DNA from 2 places in the Arthrobacter sp. 10T425 genome. Region 2 is predicted to be linked to the other one. Evidence: predicted binding sites of a transcription regulator. Region 2 holds the regulator's gene; the other holds the start of a gene.
The links. Region 2 encodes LexA, which represses DNA repair genes until DNA is damaged. Its sites were predicted from a motif close to TCGAACANNTGTTCGA; they were not measured.
Positions count from the first base shown of each region.

Region 1: a site for LexA is predicted at 1,702-1,717, ahead of ruvA (Holliday junction branch migration protein RuvA). Genes of this name have one in related genera too.

Region 1 covers NZ_JBFTGZ010000001.1:244,194-248,400, reverse strand. Annotated here, with positions in the region: gene ruvB (Holliday junction branch migration DNA helicase RuvB) at 1-992, opposite strand, end outside; gene ruvA (Holliday junction branch migration protein RuvA) at 985-1,629, opposite strand; gene ruvC (crossover junction endodeoxyribonuclease RuvC) at 1,755-2,333, opposite strand; gene AC1DDH_RS01200 (YebC/PmpR family DNA-binding transcriptional regulator) at 2,383-3,138, opposite strand; gene pdxT (pyridoxal 5'-phosphate synthase glutaminase subunit PdxT) at 3,142-3,843, opposite strand; gene AC1DDH_RS01190 (MurT ligase domain-containing protein) at 3,947-4,207, shown strand, end outside.
Region 2 covers NZ_JBFTGZ010000019.1:52,638-56,844, forward strand. Annotated here, with positions in the region: gene AC1DDH_RS18485 (histidinol-phosphate transaminase) at 1-708, opposite strand, end outside; gene AC1DDH_RS18490 (LysM peptidoglycan-binding domain-containing protein) at 777-1,181, opposite strand; gene lexA (transcriptional repressor LexA) at 1,714-2,463, shown strand; gene AC1DDH_RS18500 (ATP-dependent DNA helicase) at 2,576-4,207, opposite strand, start outside.

The DNA.
Region 1 (4,207 bases), on a different contig from region 2:
ATGGCGAAGCCCAGGTGCGTCCATGCCGGCGCCAGGGCTATCCGGCCGCGCGGCGTCCGGCCCAGGAGTCCTTCGCGCACCAGATAGGGCTCGGCGACCGTTTCCACGGTCTCCGTTTCCTCGCCGACGGCGATCGCGAGCGTGGACAGGCCTACCGGGCCGCCGCCGAACTTGGTGATGAGGGCCTCGAGAACGGCACGGTCCAGCCGGTCCAGGCCCCGCTTGTCCACCTCATACATGTCCAGGGCCGCGGAGGCCGCCCGCGCGTCGATTTGCTCGATGCCGTGCACGAGCGCCCAGTCCCGGACCCGGCGCAGGAGCCGGTTGGCGATGCGCGGCGTGCCCCGGGACCGGCCGGCAATCTCGCTGAATCCGGCGGAGTTGACCTTCAGGTCCAGCAGGCCGGCGGAGCGGCGCAGGACCAGTTCCAGCTCCTCGACGGAGTAAAACTCGAGGTGGCCGGTGAAACCGAACCGGTCCCGCAGCGGGCCGGGAAGGAGGCCGGCCCGCGTGGTGGCGCCGACGAGCGTGAAGGGCGGCAGCTCCAGCGGAATGGCCGTGGCGCCGGCGCCCTTGCCGACGACGATATCGACGCGGAAATCTTCCATCGCCATGTACAGCATTTCCTCGGCCGGCCGGGACATGCGGTGGATTTCATCCAGGAACAGGACCTCGCCCTCAGAGAGTGAGGACAGGATGGCCGCAAGGTCGCCCGCGTGTTGGATGGCCGGGCCGCTGCTGATCCGCAGCGGAACGTTCATTTCGGCGGCGATGATCATGGACAGTGTGGTCTTGCCCAGGCCGGGAGGGCCCGAGAGCAGCACGTGGTCCGCGCTGCGCCCACGCATGCGCGAGGCCTCCAACACGAGGGAGAGCTGCTTGCGGACCCGGTGCTGGCCCACGAAGTCGTGCAGGTTCTTGGGCCGCAGGGCGGCTTCGATGACCCGCTCCTCCGGTTCCTCTCCCCCGGCGACGATCGACGGCTCAGCCACGCGCGCCTACCCGGTTCCCGGCGCGGGCGCCGTCCTGGCCCAGCCAGCGCAGCGTCGCGCGGAGAATCTCCGCCACATTGCCGTTCGCCGCGAGGTCCGGGGAATCGGCAAGGGACTTGTCGATGCTGGCCGTGGCATCCTTTTCGGACCAGCCCAGGCTGGTCATCGCGGCCACCACCTGCGGCTTCCAGACGGATTCGGCGGACACGGCCGCGACAGGCGCGCCGGCGGTGCCGTGCGGCACAAGCTTGCCGGCTAGTTCGAGCACGATCCGGCCGGCCACCTTCGGTCCGATGCCGGGGACCTTCGTGAAGGCCTTGCCGTCGCCGGAGTGGGCGGCCACCCGGATGGCTTCGGGCTCGTGGACGGCCAGCACCGCCAGTGCGAGGCGGGGACCGACTCCGCTGACGCTGAGGAGCACATCAAACACCTCGCGTTCGTCATCGCTGGCGAAGCCGAACAGGGTCAGCGAGTCTTCCCGCACGATCAGGGACGTGAATAGCTTTACCTCCTCACCCACCCGGAGGCCGCTGAGGGTCTGCGGTGTGGCGTTGACGCTCATGCCGGCGCCGTTGAGGTCGATCACGGCGGAGGACAGGCCAACATGCGCAACGGTTCCACGAAGAAAACTGATCAAGGCCGGGCTCCTGGTCTAACTGGCGTCTACAACTGGGTGATGAAAGAACGTACAGCCGGGCACGCCGGCTATCCGAACATATCTACGAATACCCTACCAAGCCCCGCGGCGTCACAGCCGGACATTCAGCGCGCACGGCGCGCTTTTGCCTCCGCGTCCGCCCACGCCCGCTGCGCCGGAGTGAGGGACTGGCTGCCCGGCCCAGTCGTGGCTACGGCGGCCCCGCTGCCGGCCCGCCAAGCGTGGGTGATGGCCAACGCAAGGGCGTCGGCGGCGTCGGCAGGGCGCGGAGGCGCGTCCAGCCGGAGGATCTTGGTCACCAGCTTGGTGACCGCATCCTTGTTCGAGGTCCCGCTTCCCGTCACGGCTGCCTTGACCTCGGACGGGGTGTGCAGAGCCACCGGGATGCCACGGCGCGCGGCGGCCGCAATGACCACACCGGAGGCCTGCGCCACCCCCATGACCGTGCTGACGTTGAGCTGGGAAAAGACCCGCTCCACGGCGAGGACCTGGGGTTCGTAGCGGTCCAGCCACTCGTCGATGGACGTGGCGATGACCAGCAGCCGCTGGTCCAGGCTCTCCTCGGGTGAGGTGCCCACAACGCCGAAGGCCACCAAAGTGGCCCGCCGGTTCCGCTCGACGTCGACAACGCCGATCCCGCAACGGGTGAGGCCCGGGTCGACCCCCAACACGCGCAGCGTCACGGTTGGGCCGTCAAGACCGGGCCCCAAAAGTCACGTTTGGGTGAGCGGGTCACTCGGCTTCCAGTGCGGCCTGCACTTCGTCGCTGAGGTCGGCGTTGCTGTACACGTTCTGGACGTCGTCGAGCTCTTCCAGGGCGTCCACCAGCTTCATGAACTTCTTGGCGGCATCAAGGTCCAGCGGCACCTGCATGGACGGCACAAACTCGGCCTCGTCGGTGTCGTACTCAATGCCGGCTTCCGTGAGGGCATCGCGGATGGCCTGGAGGTCGGTCGGCTCGGAGTGGATCTCGAAGCTGTCGCCGTTGTCCTTGACTTCCTCGGCCCCGGCATCCAGCACGGCCATCAGGACGTCGTCCTCGGCCAGGCCGTTCTTCGGCAGCGAGACGACGCCCTTGCGGGAGAAGAGGTAGCTGACGGAGCCGGGATCGGCGATCGTGCCGCCGTTGCGGGAGATGGCGAGCCGGACCTCGGAGGCGGCACGGTTCTTGTTGTCCGTGAGGCACTCGATCAGCAGCGCGGAACCCTGCGGGCCGCGGCACTCGTACATGATTTCGGTGTAATCGACGACCTCGCCGGTGAGCCCGGCGCCGCGCTTGATGGCGCGGTCGATATTGTCAGCGGGCACCGACGTCTTTTTCGCCTTGGTGACGGCCAGTTCCAAGCTGGGGTTGCCGGAGAGGTCGGGGCCGCCCATGCGCGCGGCGACTTCGATGTTCTTGATCAGCTTGGCGAACGACTTGGCCCGGCGGCTGTCAAGGATGGCCTTCTTATGCTTGGTCGTCGCCCATTTGGAGTGGCCTGACATGCTTTACGCTTCTCCTCTGATCATTCGAATAAACAGTTCATGCACGCGCTTCTCCCCCGTCACTTCCGGGTGGAAGGAGGTGGCCAGCAGCTTGCCGGAACGCACTGCAACAATTCTAGCCGTCCCGTCCAGGGATTCGGGGTGGCCGGCTTTGGACGGTTCCACCTGGGCAAGGACTTCGACGCCGTCGCCGACGCGCTCCACCCAGGGCCCGCGGATAAAGACGGCGTGGACCGGGGCCACTGCCCCGCCCGCGGCGCTGAACCCTAACCCCATGAAGTCCAGGTCCGTCTCGAAGGACTCGCGCTGCCGGCCGAAGGCGTTGCGGCGCACGGTGATGTCGAGTCCGCCGAACGTCTGCTGCGGGTTTCCGGCCAGGTCCTTCGCCGGGTCCGCGATCTCGTCCGCCAGCAGGATCATCCCGGCGCACGAGCCGTAAACGGGCAGGCCGGCCTGGATGCGTTCGCGCAGCGGATCCCGGAGCCCGAAGATCCGGGAGAGCTTGTCGATCGTGGTCGATTCGCCGCCGGGGACGATGAGCCCGTCCAGGCCGTCGAGTTCGGCGGGACGCCGGATCCCGACGCCGGCGGCGCCGGCGGCTTCCACGGCATGCAGATGCTCCCGGAAATCGCCCTGCAGCGCCAGGACGCCGATCCGGAGCCCCGTTCCCACGCGGGATTCAGGGGAAAAAGAGGGGGTGGTCATCCCCACAGCATAATGCTCTGCGCCTGCACGGCACGCATGGAAGACGCATGCAGCGGCACCGGGCGTCCGGGTTCCATGCCGCTGCTGGGATATATTACAGAGCATGCTTTACTTCAGCGTTCCGCTCGGCAAGTTCGTCCGCCGGGTCTCCCGGCTCAGGGGCGGAGGCTCGGCCCTCCCCGGGCTTGTGGTCGAAAAAATCGACCCCGATTTCATGCGGCGGACGCTGTCCACGCTGCCGCTGGGGGTCGCCGTCGTCAGTGGCACGAACGGGAAGACCACCACCACCAAGATGGTCGTGGAACTGCTCGAGAGCCAGGGACTGAAAGTCTTCACCAACCGCACCGGCAGCAACTTCACCCGC
Region 2 (4,207 bases):
ACCCGCGAGGGCGAAGGCCTTGCTCATGGTGCGCGAGACGATGAGCCGCTCCCGGCCAGGCAGCAGGGTGAGGGCACTGGGCGTGCCGTCGTGGGCGAACTCGTGATAGGCCTCGTCGACGATCACGATGGTCTGGCTGGCCTCGCCGGCGTCATAGACTGCCTCGACCACATCAAGGCCCAGCCCCGTGCCGGTCGGGTTGTTCGGGGAACAGAGGAAGACAATGTTGGGCTGAAGCTCGCGGACTTGCTGTGCCGCTGATTCCGCACTGAGCCCATAGTCGGACGCGCGGGCCCCGACGACGTACTCCGTATCCGTGCCGGAGGCCAGCAGCGGGTACATCGAATACGTGGGAGGGAACCCGAGGGCCGTCCGGCCAGGGCCTCCGAAGGCCTGGAGGATTTGCTGAAGGACTTCGTTGGAACCATTCGCGGCCCAGATGTTCTCCGCGTCCAGCCCATGGCCAAGGTATTCGGCGAGGGCTTCGCGCAATTCGGTGAATTCGCGGTCCGGATAGCGGTTCAGCCCGGCAGCGGCGGCGCTCACGGCTTCGGTAATCGCGGCGCGGACATCGGCCGGGACCCCATGGGTGTTCTCGTTGACGTTGAGCAGGATGGGGACGTCCAGCTGCGGCGCGCCATACGGACGCAGGCCACGCAGATTGGTTCGGAGGGGCAGTCGGTTGAGGCGCTCAAGCTGGTCAGTCACGTGACCAGTTTAAGTGGTAGCGGGACGGGCGCTGAAACTGTGACGCCCGCGACGGCACCCGGGGGTGGCTACTTGGACGGAACAAACAGTTGCTGGCCCGGCATCACACGCGCGGCGTCCAGATTGTTCAACTGCACGATATCGGCCACAACATCGCGGGGATCGCGCTCCGGGGCCACCGACCCGGCAATGGCCCAGAGGGACTCCCCCGGTTGGACTGTGACGGATACGGTCGGCGTCACCGAGAGCTGGTCTGCGGAATCTGCCGCTTTCGCGGGAGCGTTGAGGAATCCGCTGAAGGACAGGATGAACGCCGCCAGCAGAATCAGGGGGACGCCGAAAAAGACGAAGCGTCCGCGCCGGGTGAGCCGAAGCGGCGGCTGCTTGGTCCGGCCGCCGGAAACCGCGGCGGCGGCTCCTTGCTGCGCCCGCGACGGCGCGGAGCCGCGGCGCCTGGCGTTGAGCGGGTACACGTTGCCGTGACTGGAACCGCTTTGGGCGAGGCCGCCGTGTCCGATGCTGCCGTGTCCGATGCTGCGGCGATCCGCTGCGCCACCCGGACCAACACCACGGTGGCGGGTCGTGACGCCCTGAATGTTAGTGCCGTCAAACGCGCTTGAAACTGACATGAACTGAGCCCTCCTGGACCATAAGTTGCCGCCCGGCGTACTCACGTACTCGCCGCCAACCGGCCGAACCTTCGAACATAGAAACGAACATTGCCTGCGAACCCAGATCGTCGGAATCGAACACATATTCGAATCTTGCTAGTTCTGTTTTAGCACTTACTAACGAACGATGTCGAGACTCGCTAGAACAAATGTTTGAAAAAGGTCTGCGGCTGGCCTATTTTTGAGGGACAGGACAACCACTTTCGAACTCCCACTTTCGAACTACCAGTGGGAATTCATTCGTAGTTGATCAGCAGGGTCTGACATTTCAGGCCGGAAGTTCCCGGTGACAGCAGCCACGGCAGCCGGGCGGAACGGAAAGGCGTTGGCGAACATGGCAGCACAAGCCACCGGCGGCAGGGCCACCCCACGGAGCCCGCAGCCCGCCCGGGCCCCCAAGAGCCTCACCGTCCGGCAAAAGAAAATCCTGGAGACCATCCAGCGGTCCGTCACGGACAAGGGCTACCCGCCGTCCATGCGCGAAATCGGAGACACCGTCGGTCTCGCCAGCCTGTCGAGCGTGACCCACCAGCTCTCCCAACTGGAAAAGCTTGGCTACCTGCGGCGTGATCCGAAGCGGCCCCGGGCCATGGAAGTGCTCATGCCGCTGACCCTGGACGAGGGGGCCACGCCGATATCTGGTATCGAGAAGTCCAGCCCCTTGCGGGCCGTCGGCGGCCTGTCGGTAACCGAGCTCGCCAGCGCCACTGACACGGCAATGGTGCCGTTCGTCGGACGCATCGCCGCCGGCGGGCCGATCCTCGCGGACCAGGTGGTGGAGGACGTCATGCCGCTGCCCCGCCAACTCGTGGGCCATGGCGAACTCTTCATGCTCAAGGTGGCCGGCGACTCGATGATCGACGCCGCCATCTGCGACGGCGACTGGGTGGTTGTCCGCCGCCAGGGTGATGCCGTGAACGGCGATATCGTTGCCGCCCTGCTGGACGACGAAGCCACGGTCAAGACCTTCCGCCAGCGGGACGGCCACACGTGGCTGTTGCCGCAAAACACCCAGTACGAGCCCATCCTGGGCGACCACGCCGTCATCATGGGCAAGGTCGTATCGGTACTGCGCTCCCTCTAAACTGCGCTCTCTCTAAACTGCGCTCCCCTTAGCCATCCGGGGCATGCTGCCAGTTCGGAGCGGCCACCCCGCGGCGGATTTCCGGCGCAGGGTGGCGGCCCCGGTTTGGGACTTAGGCTTTCGCGGAGTCTTTCGCCAGGCGCTTCAGGGCTGCCATGGCTATCGATGAATCGGTGGTGGGCCAGAACGGCGGCAGCGCGGCGCGCAGGAAGCCGCCGTAACGCTCCGTGGAGAGCCGCGAATCCAGCACTGCCACCACGCCCTTATCCGAGGTCGAGCGGATCAGCCGTCCGGCGCCCTGCGCGAGGCGGATGGCGGCGTGCGTGGCCGAGACGGCCATGAAGCCATTGCCGCCGGCCTGGGCCACGGCCCGCGAACGTGCCGTCATCAGCGGGTCGTCCGGCCGCGGGAAGGGTATCCGGTCGATGACCACCAGCCGGCAGGACACGCCAGGGACGTCGACGCCCTGCCAGAGGGACATGGTGCCGAACAAACACGTGTCAGGTTCGTCGGCAAACTGCCGCACGAGCGCCGTCATGGTCGACTCCCCCTGGCACAGGATGCTGAGGCCCAGCCGGGGCCGCATGGCCTCGGCTGCTTCCTCTGCGGCGCGCCGCGAGGAGAACAGGCACAGGGCGCCTCCGCCGGAGGCGCGGATCAGCTTCTCGAGTTCGTCCAGGGCCTCGGGGGACGTTCCGCGGCTGGGTTTGGGCAGGTGCCTGGCTACGTAGAGGATGCCCTGCTTCGGGTAGTCGAACGGGGAGCCGACGTCGACGCCGGTCCAGCTCGGGGCGCCGTTGCCAACCAGGCCCAGGCCGCCGGCGGCGGGTTCGAAGGCAGCGCCGATGGCCAGTGTGGCCGAGGTGAGGATGACGGTGTGGTCCGCGAACAGGCCCTCGCGCAACCGCCCTGCGACGCTCAGCGGGGCAACGTTGATCAACGCCGGCGCGCTCTCGTCCGGCTGGGAGTAGCCCTGCGCCGGGTCGAAGCTGCTGTTGCGGGAGAACCACACGACTTCGCGGTTTTCGCGCGCGGCCAGGAGGCGTTCACAGAGCTCCAGGATGACCATGAGGCGCGAGCGGGCCAGCTGCCGTCCGCCGTCCGCCGACACGGAGCTGTCGCCCTTGGAATCGGACAGGGCGGCGCGGCACGCGTCGCGCAGCTGGTCGATGCAGTCCAGCTGATCGCTGTTCAGGCCGTTGGGCATCAGCCCGCTGGGGACGCCGTCGATGGCGAGCTCCAGGTGGGCGGCGGCATTGTTCAGCGCATCCACGGTGATGCCCGTGTGCTTCCGGGCCCCGGACGCGGCGGCGTGCACCATCGCCACGGAGAGCTGGCCCGAGACCGCGCCCGTGACGCGGTCCTGAAGTTCGTGTGCTTCATCCACCACGACGACGTCGTACTCGGGCAGCACCGCCAGGCCTTCGAAGGCACTGACGGCGAGCATGGCGTGGTTGGTGACCACGACGTCGGCATCGGCGGCGTTCTGCCGTGCCAGCTCGCTGAAGCATTCGGCCGCGAGCGGGCATTTTTGCGCGCCGAGGCACTCCATGGAGGTGACCGAGACCTGGCGCCAGGCCCGGTCCGTGACGCCCGGCATGAGCTCGTCGCGGTCCCCCGTGGCGGTCTCCTCGGCCCATTCGCGCAGCCGGACAACTTCCTTGCCCAGCTGGGAGGACGGCCCGCCAAGTGCGGCGGCGAAGTGCGGCACGGACGTGTCCTCGCCGAGGGAAAACAGCTGTCC